Regions from separate parts of the Micromonospora sp. NPDC049836 genome, predicted to be linked through region 4. Evidence: riboswitches for the same ligand, from Rfam matches in the RefSeq annotation. Region 4 holds a riboswitch; each other region holds the start of a gene.
The links. A riboswitch is a leader RNA that binds a small molecule or an ion and turns the genes downstream of it on or off. The one in region 4 is predicted to bind cyclic di-AMP.

Region 1 (7,259 bases), on a different contig from region 4:
GAGTGCGTGAACCGCGCCGACGTGCTGATCTCGGACGTCTCCGGGGTCATCTCCGACTGGCTCTACTCGGGCAAGCCGTACGCGGTCACCGACATGGGCGCGGACGGGGACCGGTTCGTCGAGCGGTTCCCGCTGGCCGGGTCGGGCTACGTGCTGCGCCGGGACATGTCCAACGTGGACGAGGTGCTCACCGACCTGCTGGAGACCGACCCGAAGGCGGCGGCCCGCTGGGCGACCCGGAGCCGCTACCTGGGGGACTTCCCCGCCGAGTCGTACGCCGAGGCGTTCCTCGAGGCGGCCCGCCGGGAGCTCGACCACCGCTGGCAGCCGCCCGCGCCGCGCGCCGCCGACCCGGTGGCCCCGGACGGCGCGCCGCACCCGGCGGGCTGACCGGCCCGCCCGCGTCTCAGCGGTACGGGTCGAGCAGGGCGAGCACCGCTTCCGGGTCCTCGACGTGCGCGTTGTGACCGAGCCCGGGCAGGGTGGCCACCGGCACGCCCAACTCCTTGAGCTGGGCGTCGGAGACCATCGGGTCCCGCTCGCCGCGGGCCAGCAGGACCGGCACGTCGGTCGCCGCGAGCAGCGCCGGCAGTCGGGGCTCCCCCACCGCGAAGGCGGCCGGATCCATGGCCAGCCGCCAGCGGCCGTCGTCCTGCCGCAGCCCGGCGTCGACGACCGGGTGGTCCGGGGCGAAGAGCCCGGTCAGGCCGGCCACCCGCAGGTAGCGGCGGGCCGCCTCGTCCCGGCTGCTGAACCAGGTCACCGGCCGTTCGGCCAGCTCGCGGGCCTTGTCCAGCTCGGCCGGGGACCAGACCGCCTTGATGCCCAGCCCGACCACGGCGTCCACCGGCAGCCGGCGGGCCCGGGCGGCGAGGGCCAGCGCCACCACCCCGCCCAGCGAGTGGCCCAGCACGACCAGCCGGTCCCGGGGGCCGAGCCGCTCGGCGACCGGACCCAGCCCTTCCATCAGCCGCTGGGCGAGGGCGCCGAAGGAGTACGCCGGCAGCGGCGGGGACCAGCCGTGCCCGGCCAGGTCGGGGGCGAGCCAGCGACCCGCCCAGCGGCCCTCCAGCAGCGGCGCCCAGGGCAGCCAGACCGCCCCGGTGGCGCCCATGCCGTGCAGCAACAGCAGGTGGCGGGTACCCGTCGCGTCGCCCATAGCGCGCAGTGTGCCACCGGACCGACGCGACGCGCGAGAGGCCGGCGCCCGGGCCCGGCGTGGCCGGCGCAACGGCGGCGGGCCCCGGCGAAGCGCCGGGGCCCGCCGTCGGGCACGGGAGCGGTCAGGCGGAGTAGCCCCGGCTGGCCGCCCAGTTCGCCAGGTCGATGGTGCTCAGCCAGTACTCGGGCAGCGCCGGGTTCGCCGAGTCGGCGATCCGCACGGTCCGGCCGTCGTTCCGGTAGCCGATCACCGCGATGTAGTGGCCGCCGGGGAACGAGTGCCAGCCGCCGTCGGTGTCGACGGCGTCGCCGGCCACGTTGACCACCACACCCCGGCCGGCGGTGACGGCCTTGACCACGTCCGCCTGGAGCTGGTCCATCTCGGCGGGGCTCGCCGAGCCGCCGAACATGTGGGTCCGGTACGGGTTGCCCTTGACCATCTGGTTCAAGCCGCGGGTGGTGTCCTCGGCGGAGTTGGTGCCGCCCTCGGTGGTGCCCAGCGGACCGGCCATGGCCTCCTGGGTGGTCTCGACGCCGCTCGCGCTGAGCGCGTTGCGCACCGCGGCCGGGCCGCAGTTCCAGTACGTGTTCTGCGCCTGGTAGCGGTACTTCAGGACCTTGGTCGACGGGGGCTTCGGCTTCGCCGCGCGGGTGGTGAGGTCCGGGTCGGCCGAGGCCGCGGTCTTCGCCCGGGCCGAGGGCGACGGCGACGTGCTCGGCGAGGTGGACGGGGACGGGATGGCGACCCGGGCCTCGCCGCGGGTGGCGACGTCACCGAGCCGGGACTCGAGTTCGGCGACCGCGGCGCGGTGCTCCTGGCGGGCCGGGGCGTCTTCGGTGGTGGCGACGGCGGCGGTGCCGCCGGCCAGCACCAGCGCGGCGGCCGAGCCGGCGATGATCTGGTACGGGCGTTCGGTCGCCAGCCTGCGCAGCTGACGCTTCACATGGTGCTTCACTGTTTCCTCCACGGGACCGGAGCGGCACACGCCGGCCCGACGCGCGGAGGAACTCACGCGCGTTGCGGGGCGGGATGCCGCGGGACGGGGGACGCCCGGTGAGCCGGGCTTCGGGGGGCGGGCCGGACTGTCTCGCGGGTCAGGCGAGCGGCGGCACCGCGACGCCGTGGAGGCGCGGGGAGGATCGGGGGGTGATGGGCACGAGGATGGAACTCCTTCCGTGGCCGCCTACCGGGTTAGCTGACGGATTCGGGCGGGAAGTACGCCCTACCGCGGCCGTGGCGCGCGGATTCACCCCGGTGTTGCCTTTGGGTCCCCGGTTCGTGCGAGCACGATTAGGCGGGTCGGCACGGCGTCGCCACTCGCGATCGAAAACCGCACCGGACGCGCCGACATTACCGACAGGTACGCCGCATGCCAAGCGCCCCCACCTGCGTAAACGTCGAACATCATGACGCTGAGCGGAACAGGTCGGCACTGACGTCACTCAATGGGACGAGAGGCCCGGCCGGAACCGACGGGCGGCAACCGGACATCCGGTGCCGGCCGGCCCGCATTCACGGCGACCGAACGCGTGCACTGGGCCCGATGACCGATTCCGCGCCGCGGTGACCGGCCTCACCAAAATCCGGTAACAATTCGGCCCACCCGCGCATTCAACCCACCCGCGCATTCAGCCCACCCGCGCCGGGCGCCAGCGGGCGGCCCGGCCGGCGGCGGCCGGCACCACGGCCGGACTCGGCGTCCCGCGCGCGGCGGAGCGTACCGGGGCGGGCCGCAACGCCTCGGCGGCCGCGTACGCCTCCCCGGCCAGGGCCCGCGCCGCGTCGGCGGCCAGCTCGGCGTCCCGCCACGCCTGCCGCTCCCGCTCGCCGGCCGCCCGCCAGCGGGCCAGCCGGCCGTCGCGGACCACCCGGGCCAGGACGATCTCCTGCTCGGCCGGGTGCCGGCGCGGATCCCAGCCGTTGCGGCCGGCCAGCGCGTCGGCGAGCTGCCGGGCGCTCAGGTCACCCCGCCAGTGCGCCGCCATCGCGGCGCGGTGCAGCCAGCGCTCCCGGGCCGCGTACTCGGCCGGCGTGCGGGGCGTGCAGGGCTCGGCCAGCACCGCGGCGCCGGCGAGCCGCCGGGCGGCCGCCTCGGCCTCGTCGTACGCCCGCCAGGCCCGGTCGGCCTCGTCGTGGGCGGCCAGCCACCGGGCGCGCCGCCGGCGGCTGGTCCGGGCCGCCCCGCCGGCGGCCACCGCCACCTCGTCGGCGTACCGGCGCAGGTCGGCGAGGCGGGTCGCCGCCTCGGCGGCCGGGTCGGGGACCGGCTCGTCCGGGCCGTCCCGCTCGGGGCGGGCCACCAGCGCGGCGAGCACCCCGAGCGCGAGCACGAGCAGGGCGGTCCAGATGGCGGCGGCCTCCGGGACCTCGGTCAGGAAGTGGTAGAGGACGGTCTGCTCCATGGTCGGCACCTCACGGACGGGTCGTGGTGGAGAGGGCCGCACCGCCGACGGGGCGGGCGCCACCGGAGGGCGCCACCGGCCGGCCGTCGGGCGGGTGCGGGGCGAGGTTCGCAGGGGTACGGCGGGCGCGGGCCGACGGCCCGCACAGCGGTCAGCCGGCGGGCGGGGCGCGGGGGCCGACGGTCGCCGGGGCCGGCCCGGCCGGAGCCAGCTGCCGCTCGGCCGGCCGGGGCACCGCCCGCCCGGCCGGCGCGGCCGCCGGACCACCGGTCGGCAGGTCGGCGACGGCAGCGCCGTCGGCGGGCGTGCCGCTGGCGGCACCCGGGCGGGCCAGGGCGAGAGTGGCGGACGTACCGCCGGCGGCAGCCGGGCGGGCCGGGACCAGGGCGGCGGACGTGCCGCCGGCGGCAGCCGGGCGGATCAGGGCGAGGTCGGCGGGCGCGGGCCGGAGAACCGGGCCGGCCCCGAGCTGCCCGAGCCGGGCGGGCGAGCCGATCCGGTCGGAGTCCTCGGCCGGGCCGGCGGGACCGGCCGGGGCGTCGACGACGCCGGTGTCGGTGGCCGCCCGGGCGGTCGCGGCCGCACCGACGGGGAGGGTGGCCGCGCCCAGCGCACACGCCACGACCACGGCCAGGGTGGCCAGCATGCGGGCGGTCCAGCGCGTCACCCACCACACGGGACAGGTGAGCGCGATCGCCGGCACGGCTCCACGCTACCGTCGATCCGGCCAGGTCGCACGGGCCGCGGGCGTGTCGCCCGCCCACGATCAGCCCACCGGCCAGGGTGGACCCGGGACCACGGTCCGGCACGCCACCCGGCCCCGGAGGCGGGCCGGACGGCTCAGCCCGGGTCGCGCCGCCCGGCGTACTCGACAGGGCGGCCCGGGGCGGCGGGATCCTCGACCGACCCGGCGGCGGCCGATCTCGGGGCGGGCACGGACGGCGCCGGCGCGGCGGCGGACGGCGGGCGGCGGCGCCGCGCCGGGCCGAGACGGCGCATCATCGGCAGCTCCACCCAGCGGTGCAGGGCCCCGGCGAGCAGCAGGGTGAGCAGCAGGAACCCCAGGACCACCAGCGGGCCCCGCCACCCGGGCAGCCCGGTGCCCCAGTCGCCGGTGAGCCGCAGCACGGTCCGCATCACCAGCACGTGCACCAGGTAGAAGGCGAAGGAGACCTCACCGAGCCAGACCATCGAGCGGGACCGCCACGGCGTCCACCGGCCGCGCACGTCGGCGTCGGCGGCGGCGGCGATGACCAGCAGGTACGCCGCCGCGAGCAGGGCCGCCCAGAACTCGGCGCGGATCCACAGCGCGGCGACCACCCAGGTGGCGACGAAGAGCCCGCTGGCCACCGTGAGGTTCGGCCCGCGCCAGCGCCCCCGGCGCAGCAGTTCGGCGGCGGCCACCCCCATCCAGAACTCGAACGACCGGGTCACCGGGAAGATCTGGGTGAACCACCAGCGGCTCTCCTCGGGCACCAGCAGCTGGCCGGGCCAGAGGGCCAGGATGAGCAGCGGCACCGCGACCACCACCGCCCACAGCAACCCGGTACGGGCCCGACGCAGCCACGGCAGCACCAGCGGCAGGCAGAGGTAGAAGGCCAGTTCGCAGGAGAGCGACCAGCTCACGTTGTTGACGCTGTAGAAGTAGCCGTCGAACGGGAGCCAGGCCTGCACCAGGAAGAGGTTCGCCACCGCGGCCCACGGCAGGACCGGGTCGGCGAGCCAGAACGCCACGGCCAGTGCCGCCACGAAGGTCACCACGTGGTTCGGGTAGATCTTGGCGAACCGCCGGCGCAGGAAGACCCGGCGGCGCTCCCCGTCCCGATAGGACCAGACCAGCACGAATCCACTGAGGATGAAGAAGAACTCCACCCCGGAGAGGCCGAGGCTGAACGCCTTGTTCACCACGACCTTGAGGTCGGGCTCGGCGATGATCTGCATGGTGCCGACGTGGAAGCCGAACACCAGCAGCGCGGCGATCCAGCGCAGCCCGGTCAGCGACGGCAGGCGGGGGGCGCGGGTGGCGGCCGGGGAACTGGTCATGCCGGGTACCCGGCCGTCCGGACGGTCACCTGCACGTCTCCTCCTCGCACGGCTCGTCGGCGGGCGGCTCCGGGGAGCCACCCCGACGGCGCCCGCGGGTCGACGCCGCCGCCGGGCACCCTACCCGGTTCCGCCGGCCCGCCACCGGGCCGCGTGCCGCCGGCCGGCTGGCGCCCGAGCCGGCACCACCCCGCCATCCGTCGTACGCCTGTTCGATTCACGGGGTACGATCGGCGGCGTGTCCGACACCGCGTACCAGCCCTCGATGCTCGACGTCGCCGAGCAGGGCCCCGCTCTGGGGCCGCTCGCCGGCGGGCCGCGCCGGCACGAGCTGAGCCGGGGCGCCTGGGTCGACCACCTGCCCGGCTGGGTGAGCGGCTCCGACGCCGTGCTCGACACGCTGCTGCACGACGTGCCGTGGCGGGCCGAGCGCCGCACCATGTACGACAGCGAGGTCGACGTGCCCCGCCTGCTCTGCTGGTACGGCGCCGGCCGGCCGCTGCCCCACCCGCTGCTCACCGCCGCCCGGGACGCGCTGACCCGGCACTACGCACCCGAGCTGGGTGAGGCGTTCGTCACCGCGGGCATGTGCCTCTACCGGGACGGCCGGGACAGCGTGGCCTGGCACGGTGACACCCTCGGCCGGTCCGCGCACGTCGACACCATGGTGGCGATCGTGTCGTTCGGCTCGCCCCGGCCGCTGCTGCTGCGCCCCCGCGGCGGCGGCGGGACCAGCCTGCGCTTCCCGCTCGGCCACGGCGACCTGGTGGTGATGGGCGGCTCCTGCCAGCGCACCTGGGAGCACGCCGTGCCCAAGACCGCCCGCCCGGTCGGCCGCCGGGTCAGCGTGCAGTTCCGCCCGGCCGGGGTGGCCTGATCCCGAGCCGGGGCAGGCCGCCGGGCGGCGCCGTGCTAGAAACAACCCTCAGGGTCGATCACGCCCCCGTCACCTGACGACGCGAAGGGCGGCCATGACCCAGACCCCCACCTCCCGCTGGTCCCCCTGGACCCGGCACGGCGACGGCCGGTCCGTCACCCCCGGCGACGTGGTCCACCCCGACGAGCGGCTCACCTGGCCGCGCACCATCGGCGTCGGCGTGCAGCACGTCGTGGCGATGTTCGGCGCCACCTTCACCGTGCCGCTGATCACCGGCTTCCCGCCCGCCACCACGCTCTTCTTCTCCGGGCTGGGCACGCTGCTGTTCCTGCTCATCACCGGCAACCGGCTCCCCTCGTACCTGGGCTCGTCGTTCGCCTTCATCGCCCCGGTGCTGGCCGCCAAGACCGGCGGCGGCATCGGCGCCGCACTCGGCGGCATCGTGGTGGCCGGCGCCGCGCTCGCGCTGGTCGGCGTGCTGGTGCAACTGGCCGGCGCGCGTTGGATCGACGCGCTGATGCCGCCCGTGGTGACCGGCGCGATCGTCGCGCTGATCGGGCTGAACCTGGCCCCGGTGGCCTGGGACGGCGGCGGCAGCGGCACCGGGGTGAAGGCGCAGCCGCTGATCGCCGTGGTCACCCTGGTGGCGATCCTGACCGCCACGGTGATCTTCCGAGGCTTCCTGGCCCGGCTGTCGATCCTGCTCGGGGTCGTCGTCGGCTGGGTGCTCGCCGCCGTCCTCGGCCAACTCGACGACGCGGCGGTGAGCCGGCTC
Region 2 (7,259 bases), on a different contig from region 4:
GGAAGATCGAGTTGTCCTCGAGGCCGTGGTGCTGGGTCACCACCGTGCAGTACGCGGCGCAGTACGCCCCGAGCGTCCAGTTGTTCTGTCGCATGGTCATCTCGTTCAGCGCGGCCCGGGCCGCACCCGCCGAGACCGCCCCGCGCCGCACCTGTTCCAGCAGGTCACGCACCTGACCCAGCTCCTGCCGCAGGTGGTCGTGCACGTCCACCAGATGCTGGCCGGCCGCCTGCCCGCGCACCGTGTAGCGCTGGCCGGCCGGCGCCGGCGGGGCCGCCGGGCGGGCGCTCTCGTCCCAGAGCCGCCGCGCGCTCAGCCGTACCCCCGGATCGGGGGTGGGGGTGACCGCCAGCGCGGTCGTCTCCCCGGCCGCGACGGCCGCCCGCTCCTGGGTCACCGCCTCGGCGCGGTCGCCCGGCGCGGCCCGCTCGGCACCGACCAGCTCGCGCACGGCGGGCGCCACCTCCTGGCCGAACAGCTGGATCGCACGGGGGTCGTCGCTGCCGAGGATGAACGTGGCGATGCCGTGCTCCAGCGCGAGCCCGGCCAGCTCGTCGACCCACTGCTCGGGCGGTCCGGCCAGAAAACCCGTCGACGAGCGGGCGAAGCTGCCGTTGACGTTGAGCAGCCGGCGTACCGCCGCCGGCTCCCGCCCGGCGGCCTCGGCGCCCTCGTCGATGAGCGCGTTGAGGCCCGGCAACTCCGCCGGCCCCTTCGGCAGGTACGACAGCGACGGCAACCAGCCGTCCGCGGCCCGCCCGACCAGCCGCAGCATCCGGGGCTTGTACGCGCCGACCCAGATCTGCACCGGGTGCGCCGGGGCGGGGCCGCGCTTCGCGCCGACCACCCGGTAGTGCTCACCCTCGACCCGGACCATGCCGCGCCGCTCGGTGTCCCACACCTCGCGGATCACCCGGATCGCCTCGTCCAGGGCGGCCACCGCCTGCCCCGGGCTGAGCCGCCGGCCGCCGGCTGCCTCGATCGCCTCCCAGAACGCCCCGGCGCCCAGCCCCAGCTCGATCCGGCCGTCGGTGAGCAGATCCAGGCTGGCCACGCTGCGGGCCAGCACCACCGGCTGGCGCAGCGGCAGGTTCAGCACGTTGCCGGCCAGCCGGACCCGGCTGGTCGCGGCGGCCACGAACGAGATCAGCGTCCAGGTGTCCAGGAAGCCCGGCTGGTAGGGGTGGTCCTGGAAGGTGACCAGGTCCAGCCCGCTCTGCTCGCAGAGCTTGGCCAGCGCCACCACCTGCTCCGGCCGCCCGGCCCCGGGGGTGAGGAAGCCGCCGAAGTGCAGTTCGTGTCCGTGGTCGGTCATGTCCGTCCCGCCGCCTCGTGCCGATCTTGTGCCAACCCCGCTCACGGTAGTCCGCCGGGGCGCCGGTCCGTCCGCCGGTTCCGGAACCCAAACGGATCGTTCACAGTGAATGGCTGCCGGCATAGGCTGCCGGTGAACGGCCCAGTGTTCCTCCGGAAGGAGCGACCCGTGATCCGTCACCGCCACCGCGCCCGCCCGCTCGCCCTCGCCCTGTTCCTGTGCGCGGTCACCGCGTTGGCCGGGCCGGTGCCGGCCGGCGCCGCCGCCCTGCCGTACCAGGACCCGTCGCTGCCCGTCGCCACCCGCGTCGCCGACCTGCTGTCCCGGATGACGCTCGACGAGAAGATCGGCCAGATGACCCAGGCCGAACGCGGCTCGGTCACCGCCGCCGACCTCACCACCTACCGACTCGGCTCGATCCTCTCCGGCGGCGGCTCGGCGCCCACCCCGAACACCGCCACGGCGTGGGCCGACATGTACGACGGCTTCCAGCGGGGCGCGCTCGCCACGCCGCTGGGCATCCCGATGATCTACGGGGTGGACGCCGTGCACGGCCACAACAACGTGTACGGCGCGACCATCTTCCCGCACAACATCGGGCTCGGGGCCACCCGCGACCCCGCCCTGGTGCAGCAGATCGGCCAGGCCGTCGCCGAGGAGATCGCCGGCACCGGGGTGGACTGGGACTTCGCCCCCTGCCTCTGCGTCGCCCGCAACGATCGGTGGGGCCGCACGTACGAGTCGTTCGGCGAGACCCCGGACCTGCCGTCGAGCCTGTCCACACTGGTCACCGGCCTGCAGGGCGTCAACCTCGGCGGGCCGACCTCGGTGCTCGCCACCGCCAAGCACTACGTCGGCGACGGCGGCACCACCGGCGGCGACGACCAGGGTGACACCGTGCTCAGCGAGGCCGACCTGCGGGCCATCCACCTGCCGCCGTTCCAGGCCGCCGTGCAGCGCGGCGTGGGCTCGGTGATGATCTCCTACAGCAGCTGGAACGGGGTGAAGCTGCACGGCAACCAGTACCTGATCAGCACCGTCCTCAAGGGAGAGCTCGGCTTCTCCGGCTTCGTCGTCTCGGACTGGAACGGCATCGACCAGATCGACGGCGCCGCCGGATTCACCGCGGCCGAGGTCAGCGCCGCGATCAACGCGGGCATCGACATGGTGATGGTGCCCACGGCCTGGAAGACGTTCCTGAGCACGCTGCGCGCCGAGGTGCAGAACGGGCACGTGCCGATGAGCCGGATCGACGACGCCAACCGGCGCATCCTCACCAAGAAGTTCGAGCTGGGGCTCTTCGAGCGGCCGTACACCGACCGGAGCTGGACCCCGACCGTGGGCAGCGCGACGCACCGGGCACTGGCCCGGCAGGCGGTACGCCAGTCCCAGGTGCTGCTGAAGAACGCCGGTGGCGTGCTGCCGCTGGCCCGGGACAACAACAAGATCTTCGTGGCCGGCAAGAGCGCCGACAACATCGGCAACGCCAGCGGTGGCTGGACCATCTCCTGGCAGGGCTCGTCGGGCCCGGTCACCCCCGGCACCAGCATCCTGCAGGGCATCCGCTCCGCCGTGGGTCCGACCACGACGGTCACCTACAACCAGCGGGGCACCGGCATCGACCGCACCTACCGGGCCGCGATCGCGGTGGTCGGGGAGACGCCGTACGCCGAGGGGCAGGGCGACCGGACCAGCGGCATGAGCCTGGACCGCGACGACCTGCGCACCATCGCCACGCTGCGCAACGCCGGCGTGCCGGTGATCGTGGTGCTGGTCTCCGGCCGGCCGCTGGACATCGCCGCCGAACTGCCCAGGTGGGACACGCTGCTGGCCGCGTGGCTGCCCGGCACCGAGGGCGCCGGCGTTGCCGATGTCCTCTTCGGCGGGTACGCACCGACCGGGAAACTGCCGATGACCTGGATGAACTCGGTCAGCCAGCAGCCGATCAACGCCGGCGACGGGCAGGTCCCGCTCTTCCCGCAGGGATTCGGCCTGACGTACTGACGGGACGCGCGCGGGCCGACGTGGACGGTCACTGTGGGTGATGGCGTCGCGTTGTAGGGCACGTCGGCCCCGCCCGCAACCCGGGGCGTCCGCCCGTCGCTCGGCCGGGTGAAGAACTTCACAAGAAGTGGGCGATCGTCCGAAACCATTCCTAACGTCGTATCCGTTCGCGATCGCGGACACCACGGGCCGGCAACGCCTAATCCCGCCGCCGGCCCGGTGGTACCTGGACCTCAGGCGGGAGCGGGGGACCCACACGTTCCTCGGTGCTCGACACCTCGGGGTGAAGCCGCCCACCGGCGGCCGGGCTCCTCGGCCCGAACCCGACAGCTCACCTCGTCGGCGTGGAGGAAACCATGGCAACTGAACATCTCGCCCGTCATCGTCGCGCCGGCGCCCGCCGGATCGCCGTCGGCGCGCTCGTCGCCGGCGCGGCCACCGGCGCCGCGGCCCTGCTCGGGCCCGCCGCGCCGGCCAGCGCGTCCAGCGTGAACTGGGACGCCATCGCACAGTGCGAGTCCGGCGGCAACTGGCACATCAACACCGGCAACGGCTACTACGGCGGGCTCCAGTTCTCCCGGGGCACCTGGAACGGCTACGGCGGGCAGAAGTACGCCAGTCGCGCCGACCTGGCCAGCCGCGGCGAGCAGATCGCCGTCGCCGAGAAGGTGCTCCGCGGGCAGGGCATCGGCGCCTGGCCGGTCTGCGGCAAGAAGGGCGGCTCGACGAAGCACTACGCCGCCAAGGACTCGGGCTCGACCCGGTCGCCGAAGAAGGCCACCGGCAAGAAGTCCGCGCGTGGGGACCAGCCGGCCACCCGCAGCCACCGGCGCACCGCGCCGAGCACCGGCGCCACCGGCGGCTACCTGGTGCGCCCCGGCGACACCCTCTCCGAGATCGCCGAGGCGAAGGACGTCGCCGGCGGGTGGCACGCCCTCTACGCCCGCAACCGGGACGTGGTCGGCACCGACCCCGGCCTGATCTTCCCGGGCCAGCGGCTGCGCCTGCGCTGACCCGGCCGGCGGCCGCCGGGCCACCGGATCGGCCCACCGCTCCCCCCACGAACGCCCGGCCGGGTCTCCGGCCGGGCGTTCGGCTCCCCGGCGGCCGGCGCGACACGCCGGTGCCGGCCGGGTCCGGGCTGATCGGGTGCCGGCGTACGGCTCGCGGCGGTGCGTGCCGCCGTGGTGTCGGTGCTGGTTGCTATCGTCACGGTGCTCCGGAAAGACGTGAAGAAAGCGCGGTTATGACCAACGACCCGTTCTCCGCGGCCGCGAGCCTGGACGAGTTGCTCACCCGGACCCAGCAGACGCTGTCCGCGATGCGCTCGCGGGCCGTCGAGCACGCCGACGGCGACCCGGCGGAACTGCTGCGCGCGGAGGGCGCCGCGGCCGGCGGCCGGGTCCGGGCGGTGGCCGTCCAGGGTGGCCGGTTGGAGTCGGTGACGGTCGATCCGGCGCTGGCCGACGAGGGGTGGGAGACCGTCTGCCGGCACGTCGTGGCCGCGGTCAACGCCGCGCTCGCCGGGCTCGACGCCCGGGTCGCCGCCTCCGCCCAGGCCGACGTGGACGCCCTCGCCGCGCGGCTCGGCGACCCGCCCGAGCGCTCGGCGCGGCGGATGGAGCTGTTCGGCCGGGCGATGGAGGGCGCGGCGGCCCGGCTCAACCGCGACCCGGGTCGGCAGACGCGCACCCGCCGCCCGGCCTGATCCCCGACGTGACGCAGCGGCCGGCCGTCGGGAGGACGACGACCGGCCGCTGACAGGTGTCGGTCAGCTCAGGTTGAGCGCCGTGTCGTCCACGACGAAGGAGGTCTGCAGGGAGCTGTCCTCCACGCCGGTGAACGAGATGGTGGCGGTGGTGCCGGCCAGCGACGAGACGTCGAAGGAGCGCTGGACGTAACCGGTCGCCTTGTTGAGGTTGGAGTAGGTGGCCAGGGTGGTGCTACCGGCCTTCACGGTCAGCTTGTCGTACGCGGTGCTCGTGGTGGACTCCGCGCTGTCGATGTGCAGCCAGAAGGTCAGCGTCGCCCGGCAACCCGCCGGGATCGTCACCGACTGCGACAGCGTGTCGGTGTGCGACGAGCCGTAGCCGTCCAGCCAGGCCTTGTACGAGCCGCTGTGCGCGGCCTGCCCGGAGTCGGTGGTGATGACCCCGGAGCTCGCCGACCAGTTCACGTTGCCGGACTCGAAGCCGGGGTTGACCAGCTTCTGGCCGGAGCAGCCGCCCGGCGCCGGGGTGGTGGTGCTCGGCGTCGGCGTGGGGGTGCCGCTGGAGCAGGTCGGCTCACCGGACTGCGCCGGCACGCTGACCGCGGTCCAGGCCGCCTTCACGGCGTTGAACTGGGTGCAGCTGCTCGGGTAGAGGTTCTTCGCCGCCTGCAGCGTCCAGACCCGGTACTTCAGGTACGACGACGACGAGGTCTTCAGCAGCATCGCGTTGTACATGATCTTGATGGCGGTCTGGATCCCGAGGCCGGTGACCGTGCTGCCGTTGCAGGTGGAGCTGGTCGGCTGGCCGTTGGTCGGGTTGCTGCCGTTGGCGAGCAGGTAGAACCAGTGGTTGCCCGGGCCGGCCGCGGCGTGCACCTCGGTGCTCGGGATGCTGCTGGAGTAGCAGTTCGGGTCGCCGAGCGCCGACGGGTTGTACATGTTGCGGATCGGGCCGCTGCCCACCAGGTTGACCTTCTCGCCGACCAGGAAGTCCGGCGCGTCGTAGCTGGCCGGCTCGTTGGCGTACCACTCGGTGGCCGCGCCGAACGTGTCGGCGACGAACTCCTGGGTGCCGCCGCCGGAGATGCCGCCCGGGGTGTGGTCGTCGATGCCGTGGCCGATCTCGTGCGCGACCACGTCCAGCGAGCCGATCCAGCCGCCGGCGGTGTTCTTGCCGATCTGGACCTGGGTGCCGTCGTAGTAGGCGTTCTGGTCGTTCAGGCCGACCCGGATCGGCCAGTAGCCGCCGTTGCCGTCGGCGCCGTTGCGGCCGAGCCACGCGGAGAGCATCTTGCCCTCGGTCTGCGCGCCGAAGAACGCGTCGACGCAGCCGGTCTCCTTGTTGGACGCGGTGCCGTTGCCCCACACGTCGTCCGAGCCGCTGAACGTGGTGTTGTTGGCGGCGTCCTGGCAGACCAGGCTGGTGTGGCTCGGGTCCTTCAGCGAGTAGGTGCTGCCGGACAGGGTGGTGGTCAGGGTGACCGGCCCGTTCCACGCGCCGGTGCCGCTGCCCGCCATGACGTGTTCCTGGGTCCGCAGCACCTTGCCGGTACGGGCGTCGACGTCCACGGTGAGCCGGCTCGGCCCGTCCGCGCTGGTGCCGCGCACGGTGGTCTCCCAGGCCAGCGCCGGCTGCGCGCCGAGGGTGTAGACGACCAGCGTGCTGCCCTCGACGGAGCTGACCGTCTTGAGCTGGGCGCGGGCGGTCTTCTCGGCGGCGGCGGCGGTCAGCTTCGGCGTGGTGGCGAGGTCGCCGATGGCCTGCTGCTGGGCCACCGAGGCGTACTTGAGGTTGCCGGCCGCGTCGGTGGCCAGCACGAAGTCGCCGCCGGTGACCGGGAGTCCCTTGTAGGTGCGCTCGTAGGGGACGTACTGGGTGCCCGCGGAGGTGATGACCGGGCGCTGCACGAAGGCCTCGTCGGCGCTGGCGTGCAGGTAGGCGGGGCGGTTGGCGACCAGGGCGCTGGCCGACCGGGCGGCGGTCGCGCGGGCCTGGGCGGCGTCGGGGGCGGGACTCGGCGGGGCGGCCTGCACGGCGACGGCGGTGCCAGCGGCAACCAGACCGGCCGCGGCCGCGCCGGAGAGCGCGACGAGGCGAGGTGAGAGCTTCAAGGGGGTGTGCTCCTGTTCCTAGGCGCGCCGAACGGAGCCCGGTAGGGGCGTGCGGCGCGTGCTGCGAGGCGGGTGGCGGTCGGTCTCCGGGCCTGCCGGCGTGGGGTCCGGTTCGAC
Region 3 (7,259 bases), on a different contig from region 4:
AGTCACCCGGCGCGGAGCCGTCGAAGGTGACGGCCCGGTAGTACTCGCCCGGCAGCACGCCGCCGACCGCGTACCGCTGGCCCGCCGCGAAGGTGTACTGCAGCGGCGCGATGGTCTGGTACGGCACGCCGGCCGGGTACGCCGCCTTCTCCGGGTAGGCCCGCCCGTAGACCGGGATGGTGGCCTTGCCCGGCTTCGGGGTCACCACGAAGCCGTTCGCCCACTTGGCGGTCGGTGCGGAGGCCGGGTTCCAGAACCAGGCCTTCTGGCCGAGGTACCAGACCGCCGTCCAGTCGCCCTGGATGCCGGCGAGGGCGTACGTCTGACCGGCGGACGCGCGGGCGCCGTGGTCAGAGATGTACATGGTGTCCGGGGTGCCGTTCGGGCGCAGCCCGAGGTCGTTCACCAGCGGCGCGTCCGGGCTGGGCGCGGTGCGCAGGATGACCGAGGACGAGCCGCGCAGCGGGCAGGGCACGGCCGGCGGGGTCGGCTTCGGCACCCCGGGCGGCTGCTGGTTGCAACCGGTGAACGCCGGCTGGTTGGTGGCGTAGTCCGGGTCGATGGTGACCAGGCCGGTGTGCGGCGTGCCGGTGCCCCGGAACGGCGCCTTCATCAGGTCGAAGTAGTGCGACCAGTCCCAGTACGGACCCGGGTCCCAGTGCATCCCGGCGACGTTGCCGGGCAGGATGCCGGGCACGTTGTCGTGGCCGATGATGTGCTGCCGGTCCAGCGGGATCTGGAAGCGCAGGGCCAGGTGGCGGACCAGCTTGGCCGAGGCCCGGTACATCGCCTCGGTGTACCAGGTGCCGTGACCGGCGAAGCCCTCGTGCTCGATGCCGATGGACTTGGCGTTGACGTACCAGTTGCCGGCGTGCCAGCCGACGTTCTTGGCCTTGATGTGCTGGGCCACGTAGCCGTCCACCGAGCGCAGCGTGTAGTGCCAGCCGAGGTAGGTCGGGTCCTGCACCAGCTTCACGCTCGGGCCGAAGTAGCCCTCGGTGTCGTGGATGACGATGTACTCGATCTTCTGCTGGGCCGGCCGGTTGGCGAGGTCGTAGTTGCCGTAGTCGCCGGCGCCCGGGCCGTACTGCTCGTAGGGGGCCGGGATCCACTCGCAGGCGAGCCGGACCGGGCACTCCAGCCCGTCCGGCCGCTCGGCGCGGCGCAGCCCCAGCTTGTGCAGGCCGGACTCGTCAGGTGTCAGCGCGGTGGCGGCGAGGGTCACCCGCTGGCCGTCGTCGGTGGTCCGGCTGGCGCCCTGGCCGAGTTGGTCGTAGACCTCGTCGGCGAAGGCCGCCGCGGCGTCCTCGGTGTCCGCGCCGGAGTAGCGGGCCACCGCGCCGTACCAGGCCGCCGGGTCGCTGCCGGCGCCGACCGGCCCACCCAGTGCCTTCTGGTACGAGGCCAGCAGCGCCGCCCCGCCCCGGATGTTGGCGGCGGCGTCGGTGCGCAGCGTCTCCTCGGCGAGGCCGGTGAGCGCCGCGGCGGTGTCGAGCGTCTGCAGGGACGCCCGGGGCAGCACGTCGCCGGTGGGCGCGGCGGCGGTGGCCGGGTCGAGGGTGAGCGGGCGGGAGTCGTCGCCGCGCGGGTCCTCGTCGGAGTCCACGTGCGCGCTGGACGGGGTGGAGGCGACCTGCTCGGCGTCGGTCAGGTGCATCGGCCCGTAGCCGCCGCTGGTGCTGGGCTGGCCCGGGTGGGTGTCCCAGCGGGACTCCAGATATGAGACGCCGAGCAGGACGCTCTGCGGCACGCCGTACGCGTCGGCCGCGGCGGCGTACTGCTGCTGCCGGTCGCTGGTGTCGGTGTCGGCCGGCGCGGCGGAGACCGGGCCGGTGGTGGCGAGGGCGGTGGCTGCCGCGACGGCCGCGGCCAGCAGTATCCGTCTGCCCGACGGTGGGGGTGAGAGGTGCATCGAACCTCCAGACAGGGATGGGGGTCACTGCGTCCTCACCCTCACTCCGGACCCGGTCCGTGGTCAATACCTTTCCCTCAGGTAATCCACACTGAAAAAATTCTTCGGGTGACCGGCCAATCACGTACGGAGTGTCACGGCGTCTCGGGTTGCGGATCGATAACGGCGATCTCTACTCTGGTCAATCGTCGGCCGCGAGTCTCATCGCCCAACCCGGACGGTGACGGTCGGACACCGCCGAGTCGCCTCCGGGCGAGCCGGGGAACCAGGTAACCGGGGTGAATCCGCAGCCACGCTGCGGTAGGGCGGCTCCCTTCCCGCCCGAACCCGTCAGCTAACCCGGTAGGCGGTCGGACAGAAGGAGTACGGAGCCCGGTGGCACACCATGCCCCGCGGCCACCGTCGATCCGGTCGGACGACCGGTCGACGGCTGCGCCGCGTTCACGCTGGTCCCGCTGCACCACCGCCCTCGCCGCCCTGGCCGGCACCGCCGTCATCCTGACCGGCGGCGCCACGGCGGCCCATGCCGACCCCTCGGTCGCCGAGATCGAAGCCCAGATCGACCGGGACTGGAACAAGCTCGAACCGATCATCGAACAGGTCAACGCCACCCGCGAGGACCTCACCGCCAAGCGCGCGCAGGCCGCCGCGCTGGCCAAGCAGATCGCCCCGTTGCAGGCCCAGGTCGACCGCGCCCTCGGGCAGGTCGGTGGGCTGGCCGCCAACGCGTACAAGGGCAACTCCATCTCCACCGTGAACGCGCTGCTGGGCAGCCGCTCGCCGGGTGAGGTGGTCGACAGCCTGGAAATGCTCGACCGCTTCGCGCACCGTCAGCAGCAGCAGGTGCAGGCCGTCGCCGACCTGCGCGACCAGTTGGCCGCCAAGAAGCGGCCGCTGGACGAGATGATCACCAAGCTGGCCCGCACCGAGGCCCAGCTCGCCGCGAAGAAGAAGCAGATCGACGCCGAGATCGTCCGGCTGCAGAAGCTGCGGCTGAAGGTCTACGGCAACGGCGGCGGCGGCCCGCTGCGCCCGGCGCCCTGCCCCGCCGGCTACCCGGGCGGCCCCGCCGGGGTGGCGGTCAAGTTCGCCTGCGCCCAGATCGGCAAGATCTATGTCTGGGGTACCGCCGGCCCGGACCACTACGACTGCTCCGGCCTCACCATGGCGGCCTGGGCCAAGGCCGGCGTCTCGCTGCCGCACAACGCCCGCCAGCAGCACGACGTCACCGCCCGGGTGAGCCGCAGCCAGCTGCGCCCCGGCGACCTGGTCTTCTACTACAGCGACCTGCACCACGTCGGGATGTACGTGGGCAACGGCTGGGTGGTGCACGCCTCCCAGTCCGGCAAGCCCATCACGATGAAACGGGTCGACGACGGCCAGATCAACAGCTACGGCCGCCCCGGCTGACGGGTACGGCGGGGCCCCTCCTGCGGGGGTCCCGCCGCACCGGCGCGGGGTGCGGTCAGCGGGTCGGCCAGACCCGCCAGTTCTGCCAGGACCGGCTCGGGGTCGGCCCGCGCTGCCCCTGGTAGCGCGACCCGTACACCGCCGAGCCGTACGGGTGCTCGGCCGGCGAGGAGAGCCGGAAGATGCAGAGCTGGCCGATCTTCATGCCGGGCCAGAGGGTGATCGGCAGGTTCGCCACGTTGGAGAGTTCCAGCGTGACGTGCCCGGAGAAGCCCGGGTCGATGAAGCCCGCCGTCGAGTGGGTGAGCAGCCCGAGCCGGCCCAGGCTCGACTTGCCCTCCAGCCGGCCGGCGAGCTGGTCGCCGAGCGAGATGACCTCGAGCGTCGAGGCGAGCACGAACTCGCCCGGATGCAGCACGAACGGCTCGCCCTCGGGCACCTCCACCATCGACGTCAGGTCGTCCTGCTGGATCGACGGGTCGATGTGCGTGTAGAGGTGGTTGTTGAACACCCGGAAGAGCCGGTCCAGGCGTACGTCGATGCTGGATGGTTGCACCAGCGTGGGCTCGAACGGCTCCAACGCCAGCGTGCCTGCCTTGATCTCGGAGACCAGATCCCGGTCGGAGAGCAGCATCGGAACACCTTAGCGACCCGTACGGGTGACCTGCGTGTCGGACTACATCTTCGTACACCTGTTCGATAGAATGTCCGCATGGCTTCCTGGTCCGAATTCGCCGCCGACGAGCCCCGCCTCGCCGACGAGATCCGCCTTCTCCTGCAGCAGTACGGGCCGGGTTTCGGCTACCTCGCCACCGTCCGCGCCGACGGTGGGCCCCGGGTCCACCCGGTCTCGCCGGTGATCACCGACGACGGGCTCTACTGCTTCGTCATCGACTCGCCCAAGCGCCGCGACCTCGAACGCGACGGCCGCTACGCGCTGCACTCCTTCCCGCCGGAGGAGAGCGACGACGAGGCGTACGTGGCCGGCCGGGCCCGCGTGGTGGACGACCCGGCGACCGTGGCCCGGCTGGCCGCCCTCGGCCGGGCCGCCCCGCAGGTCGACTGGCGGCTCTTCGAGTTCAGCGTCGACGTGGCGATGCTGACCCGGCGCGACCAGGCGAGCCCGCCGAGCGCCGGCCGGCCGCAGGTGCGGGTCTGGCTCGACCCGACGGCCGCGCGCCCCGCCCGCCGTACCGTGCTGGCGGCCGACGGTCGGCGCGGCCGGCACGGCTTCGACACCCGCCGCTCGGCCGCCTGACCCCCGACACGCCGGTGCCGGCCCCGTCCGAGGACGGAGCCGGCACCGGCGTGTGGTGTGGGAGTGGTCAGGCCGCGCGGTACGCGTTCCACGCGGTCAGCATCCGGCTCGCCTGACCAGCGGTGAACTGGTACATGCACGAGTCGTAGGTGTAGTCCATGAAGTTGGTGATCGGGTCCTGGCCGGTGGCGGTGCAGGTGTCCCGGCCGGTCGGGCACTCGAAGGCCGGCGAGGCCTCGGCCGGGGTGTCGGAGACGCTGTCACCCGAGCCCGAGCAGCCGCCCTGGAAGGTGTGGTAGAGGTTCAGCCAGTGGCCCACCTCGTGGGTGCCGGTGTCGCCCTGGTTGTAGTTGGTGGCGGTGCCGCCCGGCAGCGACTCGCTCAGCGCGACCACGCCGTCCATGCTGTTCAGCTTCCGCTGCGGGAAGGTGGCCCAGCCGAGCAGGTCGTCGCTCAGCTCGCCCAGGTAGAGGTTGAGCGTGTTCTTGCCGCCCTCGCGCAGCGAGGTCTTCATCTGCCGCTCCGCCGAGGAGCCCTCGACGATCGGGTACCAGGCGGCGTTGGTGACGTGGTGCACCTTGGTGAGCTGGAAGCTGAAGGCGGTCGCGGCGCCGCCGGTGCCGCCGCTGTACGCCGTGTTCAGTACCGAGATCTGCTGGGTCACCATCGAGTCCGGGATGTTGCCACCGGCCCGGGTGCTGTCCCGCTGGATGACGTGCACGACGACCGGGATGGTCACGGTGGCCAGCGGGGTGGCCGCGGCGCCGGCCCGGAAGTTGGCCCGCTCGCGCAGCGCGGCGGCGAGGTCGGCCTCGCGGTCACGGACCTGCTTGGCGGTCAGCTCGTTCGGGTCCAGTTTGGCGTGCCCACCCTTGGCGACGCGGGCGTTCGAGTGCGAGTCGGCCGGCTCGGCGCAGGAGCCGGACGGGGCGGCCGAGAAGGCCGAGGCTGCGGGGACGACGCCGACCGCGGCGGTGCTGAGCAGCAGCGCGAGGGTCGTCGACGCGACGCCGGCGGTACGCCGGGTCAGCAGGTTGGGGCGAAGGCCCATGAGCCCACCTCTTTCTGGCGGCATGACAGGGGGTATGTCACGCCGTGTCGGAGAACGTGGAGGAGACGTTACAACCGATCGACGGATTTGAGAATGACCATATGTTGCCGTGGGGCAACTTCTTGCGGCCCGGACCTGGCCGGGCGTTGCGGGACGATGTCGGGACGGTTGCCGGACCGGCGTGCCGCCGCCACGGGGGTACCTGGGTGCACGGGGGAGGTGACCTCAGGTACAGTGGTGCCGCCTGCGGGTGTAGTTCAATGGCAGAACATCAGCTTCCCAAGCTGACAGTGCGGGTTCGATTCCCGTCACCCGCTCCAGCACGAAGGCCCTGATCAGGACGCGAGTCCCGGCCAGGGCCTTCGGGTTTCCGAGGTCAACGATCCCGTGGCCTGCCGTTATGGCCCGGCCGGTTGTTCCGGCGGCTCCTCCTGGCTGTCGTGGTCGGTGCCCGTCGTGGACTGTTGGTCATCCTGTCTGCCACCCATGCCGTCCGGGTTCCTGGTCCAGAAGCGGATGATCCAACTGTCCATTGTCTTCCCCTTGGTCTTCGCTCTCTTCTTGGTCTTCTTCCGGTCGACGCGCACCGCCTCGTGCAGCGCCTGGGCGATGCCCCGGTCGGCATCCGCCGTGGCGTGCTGGTAGATCGACGCGGCTTGCGGCGAGTCGTACCCCATTCGGGCCATATCGAGGTCGGGTTTACGAGATTGCACTCGGGCCGGTCGTGCCCGTCACCCGCCACCCGGTACCGGGTCGGTTCTGCACCACGTAGGTCAGCCAGGTGGCGCCGAGGCAGGCGACAAAGCCGCTGATCGGGACCTGCGCCTGCTGGCCGTCGCCGGTCACCGTGCCCAGCGTGATCAGGATGCCGCCGTCCTTGACCTGTGCGCAGCCGTCCTTCGTCTCGGTCACTGCGTTCCGGTCGTCGATGAACGTCACCTGTGCCACCGCCGCCAGGGAGGCCGTTACCTGCTGCTGGATGCTCGGGGCGAGGAGAGTGCCCCGCTCGTGCTTCCCGCGAGGATCTCCCGCGTCCGGATGGGCCTGATCGAGCACGTAGACGGTCTTGAAGGTCCGCGCGGGGAAGGAGTTCTCCGCAGGCGTGCCGAGATACCTGCGCAACACCGCTGCGTAGACCTCGGCCTCCGTGGCACCGGCCGGCCGGTCGCCAACCGGAGCCACGCTGACGGGAGAGCTGGTCACCGCCGTACCGGCAGCGCTGCGGGCGCAGCCCGCAGCGCTGCCCGCGATACCGGTGAGCATTCCGGCGACAACCACGACGACCACCTTGCGACGCATCCAGCACCCTCCCGACCGTGAAACCGTCGGCTCTCTGACGGGGATCGTCACGTCGCGGTTCCCGCTGCCCGCCAACCGCACTTGTTTTCCGCGCTGCCGTTACGGGGAGCGGTCCGCGTCCAGTCCGCGAGAGGCCCACGGCCGGTGCGGGCGGCGGTGGGGCGCTTCGCCGGCCGGTGCGGAGGCCGCGTAGGAGGCGAGCAGGGCGAGCTTGTCGGCGCTGTCGGTGCCCGGGTCCGGGTGGAAGACGGCAAGGGCGAGAGTCTGCGCGGTGTCGCCGACGATGAGCTTCGCGCGGTTGAGGGTGAGCGGCCCGACGAGGGGATGAT
Region 4 (7,259 bases):
GCTCTTGGCGATGATGAGCTTGTCCACCTCGGCGCAGACCCCGACGGTGTTCGCCGCGGTCGGCGGGGACGGCGTGGCGGTGGTCGGGGCGGGCTCGACGGTGGTCGGCGCGGCGGTCGGGCCGCCCGCCGGGGCCGCGGCATCCGGGCTTCCGTCGGTCTGGCAGGCCCCGGCGAGGGCGGTCAGGGTCACCAGGGCGGCGGCGCGCAGGGCGGTGGTGGCGGACATCCTTCTCCCCGTACGGTCGTCGGTCACGGTCGGTGGTCGGACCGGGGCATCCTCGCGGTGCCGCCACCCGGGCCCCGGACGGATCGGGCGGCGTGGCACCGAGTGTGCCAAGCGGGCGGCGCGGGCGCCGGACAGGCGGTCCGCGCGCAGCGCGCCGGGCCGGCGAGGTGCCGGCCCGGCGTCGCGGTAGTGGCGTTGGTCAGCTCTTGAAGGCGTCCTTGATCTTCTCACCGGCCTGCTTGAGGTCGGCCTTGGACTGGTCGTTGCGGCCCTCGGCCTCGAGGCGCTCGTTGTCGGTCGCCCGGCCGACGCCCTCCTTCACCTTGCCGGCGGTGTTCTCGGTCGCGTTGCCGATCTTGTCGTCGTAACCCATCGGAACCTCCACTCAGCATTACGTCCTGACGAGATGGAGGTACCCCGTCGCCGGTCGGCTCAACCACGGCCGCTCACCGAGGGTGAACGGACCCCGGCTCAGCCGACCGGTCGGAAGCCGCGCAGCCGGAGGCTGTTGGCCACCACGAAGACCGACGAGAAGGCCATCGCGGCGCCGGCGATCATCGGGTTGAGCAGGCCGGCGGCGGCCAGCGGCAGGGCGGCCAGGTTGTAGGCGAAGGCCCAGAACAGGTTGCCCTTGATGATGGCCAGCGTGCGCCGGGAGAGCCGGATGGCGTCCACCGCCGCCATCAGGTCGCCCCGGACCAGGGTCAGATCGGACGCCTCGATCGCCACATCGGTGCCGGTGCCCATGGCCAGTCCGAGGTCGGCCTGGGCGAGCGCGGCCGCGTCGTTGACGCCGTCACCGACCATGGCCACCGTCCGACCCTGCGCCTGGAGCCGGCGCACCGCGTCGACCTTGTCGGCGGGCAGCACCTCGGCGATCACCTGGTCGATGCCGACCTCGGCGGCCACCGCCTGCGCCACGGTGGCGTTGTCGCCGGTGAGCAGCACCGGGGTCAGCCCGAGCTCGCGCAGCCGGCCGACCGCCGCGCGGCTGGTCGGCTTGACCGCGTCGGCCACCGCGAGCACGCCGCGGGCCCGGCCGTCCCAGCCGGCCAGGACCGCCGTCCGCCCGGCGGCCGCCGCATCGGTCGCCGCCCGCGCGATCTCCTCGGGTACGTCGAGTCCGCGCTCGCGCAGCAGCCGCAGCCGCCCGACCACCACCTCCCGGCCCTCGACGGTCCCGGTGACGCCGAGCCCTTCCGCGTTGGCGAAGCCGCCGACCGCCGGCAGGGCGCCCCGCTCGGCGGCGCCGTCGGCGACGGCCCGGGCGATGGGGTGCTCGGAGGCGGCCTCCAGCGCCCCGGCCAGCCGGAGCAGTTCGTCGGCGTCCTGGCCGGTCGCCGGCAGCACGTCGACCAGGGTCATCCGGCCGGTGGTGACGGTGCCGGTCTTGTCCAGCACGACGGTGTCCACCCGGCGGGTCGACTCCAGCACCTCCGGCCCCTTGATCAGGATGCCGAGCTGGGCGCCGCGTCCGGTGCCGACCAGCAGCGCGGTCGGGGTGGCCAGGCCGAGGGCACACGGGCAGGCGATGATCAGCACGGCCACCGCGGCGGTGAACGCGGCGGTCGCCCCTCCGCCGGTGCCGAGCCACCAGCCGAGGGTGCCCACCGCCAGGGCGATCACGATCGGCACGAACACCCCGGAGATCCGGTCGGCGAGCCGCTGCACGGCCGCCTTGCCGGTCTGCGCCTGCTCGACGAGCCGGGCCATCTGGGCAAGCTGGGTGTCCGCGCCGACCCGGGTGGCCCGGACCACCAGCCGGCCCCCGGCGTTGACGGTGGCGCCCACGACGGCGGCGCCCGGCCCGACCTCCACCGGCACCGACTCGCCGGTGAGCATGCTGGCGTCGACGGCGGAGGTGCCGTCCTCGACCACGCCGTCGGTGGCGACCTTCTCGCCGGGGCGGACCACGAACCGGTCCCCGACGGCGAGCTGGTCCACCGGGATCCGGGTCTCCCGGTCGCCGCGCAGCACCGCGACGTCCTTGACGCCCAGTTCCAGCAGGGCGCGCAGGGCCGCGCCGGCGGTCCGCTTCGAGCGGGCCTCGAAGTAGCGGCCGGCGAGGAGGAAGACGGTCACGCCGGCCGCCGCCTCCAGGTAGATGTTGCCGGCCCCGCCGCCGCGGCTGATGTCGAATTCGAACGGGTGCACCATCCCGGGCATCCCGGCGTCGCCGAGGAAGAGCGCCCAGAGCGACCAGCCGAACGCGGCCAGCGTGCCGAGCGAGACCAGGGTGTCCATGGTCGCGGCGCCGTGCCGGAGGTTGATCGCGGCGGCCCGGTGGAACGGCAGCCCGCCGTAGACCACGACCGGGGCGGCCAGGGTCAGCGACAGCCACTGCCAGTAGTCGAACTGCCAGGCCGGGACCATGGCGAGCACGATCACCGGCACGGTCAGCACGGCCGACACCCACAGCCGGGTACGCAGCCCGCGCAGCTCGTCCACCGGCGCGGCCGCCTCGGCGGCGGCCTGCGCGGGCGGCGGCGGTACGACGGCCGTGTAGCCGGTCTTCTCCACGGTGGCGATCAGGTCCGCCGGGGTGATCTGGTCGGCGTACCGAACGGTGGCCTTCTCGGTGGCGTAGTTGACGGTCGCCTCGACGCCGTCCATCCGGTTGAGCTTCTTCTCGATCCGGGCGGCGCAGGAGGCGCAGGTCATCCCGCCGATCGCCAGCTCGATCCGGTTCGGCGCGACCGGCAGCGACTTCGCGGTCGAGGTCATCGCGGCACCTCCTGTCAGCTGTGTCCGTGCCCGGGGGCGCCGTGTCCGGCGTCCGGGGTGGGTGTGGTCGGGGTGGCCGGCGCAGCCGGCGGCGGGACGTCACCGGCCACCACCGTGAACTCGGCGGTGTGCACCGCGTCGTCGTGCCGGAAGTCCAGGTAGAGACGGTACGTGCCGATCGAGGGCAGCTCGGTGGTGAAGCTCACCGCCGGTCCGGCCGGGGTCTGCCCGTCGCCGGGCGCGCCCTCCGGGTGCACGTGCAGGTACGCCAGGTCGCCCTGGCGCAGCGCGACCAGGTGCCCGTACGCCCCGAGGTAGGGCTGGAGGTCGGTGACCGGGCGGCCGTCCCGGGTCACGGTCAGGGTGAGCCGGCCGGCCTGGCCGGGCTGTGGCGTGCCGGCCAGCGTGACGGTGTAGCCGTCGACGGTGCTGCTGGTCGCGGGGGCGGGCAGCGGGTGCTCCACCAGCGGGCCGGGGACGGTCACGTCGACGCCGAGCGTCAGCGGCTCGCCGCCGGTCGGGGTGAAGTCCGCGAACGCCCGCCAGACGCCGGGCCCGGCGAGCGGCGAGGCGACCCGCCAGGTGCCGTCGCCGGTCAGTTCGGGGTGCACGTGCCGGAAGCCGGAGAGGTCGCGGCGGGCGACGATCAGGTGCATCCGCTTGTCGTGCGCGACGTCGTAGCGGGTGACCGGCCGGCCGTCCGGGCCGGTGATCCGGAAGGCGAACTCGCCGGTGGGGGCGTTCACCGGTTGCAGCGTGTAGCCGCGGTCGGCGACGAGCAGCCCGCCGGGCAGGTGGTCGGTGGACGGGTCGGCGTGGCCGTCACCGTGGTCGGCCGCGGTGGGGTCGTGCGCGGGGTCGGTGGCGTCGTGGCGGGTCTCGGCGGCGGGCGCGACGGGGCCGGTCAGGTGACCGACCCCGTACGCCGCGCCGAACACCGCCGCGAGGCCGAGGGCGAAGCCGCTCAGCTTCGTCGCCGTGTTCATCGGGGTACCTCGGTTTCTCGGGGTCCGCCGGCCGTCACGCCGGGACGAGGTCGTAACCGGCCTCGTCCACGGCGGCGCGGACGGCGTCCGGGTCCAGTGGGCTCTCGCTGCTGACGGTGACCCGGCCGGTGGCCAGGTCGACCTGGACGTCGGTGACGCCCGGGATCGCGCTCACCTCGGTGCTGACCGAGTTGACGCAGTGCCCGCAGGTCATGCCCTGCACCTGGTACGTGGTGGTGACCATGTCGAAACTCCTTCCCGCACCCCCATCCTATACCCCCCAGGGGTAGGAGAGGGATGGACCGGCGCGTCCGGGCCGTTACCGATACCCGGTGTGGGTATGCCCACGACCGGACCGTACCATACCCCCGAGGGGTACGCTATCCTCGACGTCATGACCGCACCGACGACCCCGACCCGGGGCTACACCGCCAGCAAGGATCAGCTGCTCGCGCGGCTCCGCCGCATCGAGGGCCAGGTCCGCGGCATCGAGAAGATGGTCGAGGACGACCGCTACTGCATCGACGTGCTGACCCAGATCTCGGCGATCCAGGCCGCCCTGGACAAGGTCGGCCTCGGCCTGCTCGACGGCCACGCCCGGCACTGCATGCACGAGGGCGCCGCCGAGGGGCGCGCCGACGAGATGGCGACCGAGATGATGGCCGCCGTCGGCCGGCTGATGAAGCGGGGCTGAGTCGGGACTTCCGGCCCCGATCCCGGGCCTCCTGGCCCGCCCGCCGGGGCCCCGGCCCGCCGTACCGTCGAGGTGGCGACCGGAGCCGGCGTCACCTCGCCGGACCGGCCGACCCTCGGTACAGACGGGAGGGCGGCCAGATGATGTGGAACGGCCCGATGATGGGCTTGATGTGGATCTGGTCCCTGCTGGGGCTGGTGGTGCTCGGCGCGCTGGTGTGGCTGGGGTTCCGGCTCACCGATCCGGCGGGTGCCGCGCGCGCCTCCGCGGCGGCCCGGCGCATCCTCGACGAGCGGTACGCCCGGGGCGAGATCGACGAGGAGGAGTACCGCCGCCGCCGTGCCGGCCTCGCCTGACGCCCGTCCCCGCTGCGGTGCCATGCGCGCCCCGGACGGCGCGGTGGAACACCTTCCGGCATGACGACACTCCGTAGCGTGACGACGGATGTCAAACGCGACGCTGGTCACGCAGGGCCACGACGAAATAGGGCTTCTGGTCGGCTTCCGGACGTAGATCCCCGCCCGGACTCTCAGGTAACCTCGCTGCCGGTCACCGCTGAAGGCGCGAACCGGCGCCTGCGGTACCGCCGCCCAATCGCCCGCGGGCGAGCCGGGGAACCAGGTACATGGGGTGAGTCCGCGTCAGCGGTAGGGGCCGCTTCCGTCCCGAACCCGTCAGCTAACCCGGTCGGCGGCCGACGGAAGGGAAGACTGTGACGGCACCCCTGCGCCGCTGGATCACACCGCTGGTGACCGTGCTCGCCGCGCTCGCCATCGTCGCCGGCCCCACCCCGGCCCTGGCCGCGCCCGCCACCCCCACCCCCTCGGGGCACGAGGAGGACGACGACCCGCCGCTCATCACCGAGGCGATCGAGTCGGCGAACCGGCAGTACGTCCAGGCGAAGACCAAGCTGGCGAAGTCGCAGCAACGCCAGCGCCAGCTGGCCGGCGAGGTGAAGGCGGCGCAGGACGAGCTGGAGGCGCTGCGGCCCCAGGTCAGCGCCATCGCCGCGCAGTCCTACCGGACCGGCCGGATCGGTGCCATGGCGATGCTGCTGGAGAGCCGGTCGCCGGACTCGTTCGTGCAGCGCGCCGCCGGCCTGGACGAGCTGAACCTGGTCAACGCGCAGAAGCTCGCCGCGATCAACACCGCCAAGACCCGGGCCGAGCAGGCCAAGCTCGCGCTCGACGCCGAGGTGCGCGAGCAGCAGAAGCTGACCAACGCGATGGCCCGGGAGAAGGCCGCGGCGGAGAAGGCGCTGAAGCTGGTCGGCGGGCTCGGCTTCACCGGCGGCCTGGTCTCGGCCACCTCCCGGGTGGCCGCGATCGGCCCGGGCCGGACCGCCGACGGCGACTGGAAGTCCGAGTCGTGCAGCGAGAACGACCCGACCACCTCCGGCTGCATCACCCCGCGCACCCTGCACGCCTACAAGGAGGTCAAGAAGGCCGGCTTCAACCGCTTCGTGGGCTGCTACCGCCCCGGCGGGCCGTGGGAGCACCCCAAGGGCCGGGCCTGCGACTGGTCGCTGCAGAAGAGCGGCTTCTCCCCCTGGCACAACAACGACATGCGGATGTACGGCAACAACGTGGCCGCGTTCCTGATCCGCAACGCCGACCGGCTCGGCATCTACTACGTCATCTGGAACCGGCAGATCTGGTTCCCGGCGACGGGCTGGAAGTCGTACAGCGGGCCGTCCAACCACACCGACCACGTGCACATGTCGCTGCTCTGAGTCCGTACGCGCCGAACGGGCCGTCCCCGCGACCACGCGGGACGGCCCGTTCGTCTGTTCGGGGGCGTCAGCCGGCGACGGCGGTGGGCGCCGGACCGGCGGCGCCGACCGGCGCGGGCACGGCCCGGCCGGGAGCACCCGCCGGCACCTCCGCCACGGTGCGCACCTCGCCCGCGCCGAGCCGGTACGACATGCCGACCACCGCGCAGCGCCCGGCGGCCACCCGCTCGGCGAGCACCGCCGAGTTGGCGACCAGGGCCTCCACGGTCTGCGCGATGTGGATGTCGACGATCCCGTCGATGTCCGTCACGCCCTCCCGCAGCGCCCGGCGCAGGCTCGGCACCACCGCGTCCACCACGGCGCCGAGGTGACCGGGCGGGGTGGCGCCGGTGGCCGTGGCCTCCCGGGCCGCCTGCACCGCGCCGCAGGAGTCGTGGCCGAGCACCACCACCAGCGGCGTGCCCAGCACGGTGACCGCGTACTCGACGCTGCCGAGGACCTCGGGGCCGGTGGTGTGGCCGGCGGTCCGGACCACGAAGAGGTCGCCGAGCCCGCGATCGAAGATGATCTCGGCGGCGAGCCGGGAGTCGGAGCAGCCGACGATCACCGCGAACGGGTGCTGCCCGTCGGCGACGAGCGCCCGGTGGTCGGCGTCCTGATTCGGGTGCCGGGGGGCGCCGGTGACGAACCGGTTGTTCCCGGCCTGCAGCTCGGCGAGCGCTCGCTCAGGAGTGGTCGGCGTCAATACACTCACCTCATCCTCGGCGCAAAAGACCTGGTCAGCCCGGCCGGCGGCAGAGGCGGCCTCGCCGACCACAGTCACACGCAGCCGAACGCCCGTCAAGGTATACGTGATACAGACTTCATACGTCCGGAGGTACTTGACCGGCCGCCG

Region 1: another riboswitch for cyclic di-AMP. It lies ahead of ACIBPB_RS17865 (C39 family peptidase); the one in region 4 lies ahead of ACIBPB_RS03055 (hypothetical protein).
Region 2: another riboswitch for cyclic di-AMP. It lies ahead of ACIBPB_RS29780 (transglycosylase family protein); the one in region 4 lies ahead of ACIBPB_RS03055 (hypothetical protein).
Region 3: another riboswitch for cyclic di-AMP. It lies ahead of ACIBPB_RS25215 (NlpC/P60 family protein); the one in region 4 lies ahead of ACIBPB_RS03055 (hypothetical protein).

Annotation. Positions count from the first base shown of each region.
Region 1 covers NZ_JBITLH010000006.1:91,285-98,543, reverse strand. Annotated here, with positions in the region: gene ACIBPB_RS17875 (CDP-glycerol glycerophosphotransferase family protein) at 1-390, shown strand, start outside; gene ACIBPB_RS17870 (alpha/beta fold hydrolase) at 407-1,159, opposite strand; gene ACIBPB_RS17865 (C39 family peptidase) at 1,284-2,129, opposite strand; cyclic di-AMP (ydaO/yuaA leader) riboswitch at 2,328-2,469, opposite strand; gene ACIBPB_RS17860 (hypothetical protein) at 2,791-3,564, opposite strand; gene ACIBPB_RS17855 (hypothetical protein) at 3,716-4,267, opposite strand; gene ACIBPB_RS17850 (acyltransferase family protein) at 4,405-5,607, opposite strand; gene ACIBPB_RS17845 (alpha-ketoglutarate-dependent dioxygenase AlkB) at 5,873-6,484, shown strand; gene ACIBPB_RS17840 (uracil-xanthine permease family protein) at 6,579-7,259, shown strand, end outside.
Region 2 covers NZ_JBITLH010000016.1:51,491-58,749, reverse strand. Annotated here, with positions in the region: gene ACIBPB_RS29790 (LLM class flavin-dependent oxidoreductase) at 1-1,315, opposite strand, end outside; gene ACIBPB_RS29785 (glycoside hydrolase family 3 protein) at 1,484-3,319, shown strand; cyclic di-AMP (ydaO/yuaA leader) riboswitch at 3,506-3,679, shown strand; gene ACIBPB_RS29780 (transglycosylase family protein) at 3,676-4,332, shown strand; gene ACIBPB_RS29775 (YbaB/EbfC family nucleoid-associated protein) at 4,566-5,027, shown strand; gene ACIBPB_RS29770 (M4 family metallopeptidase) at 5,091-7,142, opposite strand.
Region 3 covers NZ_JBITLH010000010.1:157,594-164,852, reverse strand. Annotated here, with positions in the region: gene ACIBPB_RS25220 (N-acetylmuramoyl-L-alanine amidase) at 1-1,912, opposite strand, end outside; cyclic di-AMP (ydaO/yuaA leader) riboswitch at 2,138-2,275, shown strand; gene ACIBPB_RS25215 (NlpC/P60 family protein) at 2,288-3,322, shown strand; gene dcd (dCTP deaminase) at 3,378-3,956, opposite strand; gene ACIBPB_RS25205 (pyridoxamine 5'-phosphate oxidase family protein) at 4,035-4,580, shown strand; gene ACIBPB_RS25200 (zinc metalloprotease) at 4,648-5,631, opposite strand; tRNA gene ACIBPB_RS25195 (tRNA-Gly) at 5,878-5,951, shown strand; gene ACIBPB_RS25190 (hypothetical protein) at 6,030-6,308, opposite strand; gene ACIBPB_RS25185 (hypothetical protein) at 6,331-6,930, opposite strand; gene ACIBPB_RS25180 (helix-turn-helix domain-containing protein) at 7,030-7,259, opposite strand, start outside.
Region 4 covers NZ_JBITLH010000001.1:637,411-644,669, forward strand. Annotated here, with positions in the region: gene ACIBPB_RS03020 (hypothetical protein) at 1-228, opposite strand, end outside; gene ACIBPB_RS03025 (CsbD family protein) at 428-601, opposite strand; gene ACIBPB_RS03030 (heavy metal translocating P-type ATPase) at 700-2,952, opposite strand; gene ACIBPB_RS03035 (hypothetical protein) at 2,967-3,938, opposite strand; gene ACIBPB_RS03040 (heavy-metal-associated domain-containing protein) at 3,973-4,182, opposite strand; gene ACIBPB_RS03045 (metal-sensitive transcriptional regulator) at 4,333-4,632, shown strand; gene ACIBPB_RS03050 (SHOCT domain-containing protein) at 4,803-4,988, shown strand; cyclic di-AMP (ydaO/yuaA leader) riboswitch at 5,210-5,341, shown strand; gene ACIBPB_RS03055 (hypothetical protein) at 5,345-6,364, shown strand; gene ACIBPB_RS03060 (carbonic anhydrase) at 6,432-7,109, opposite strand.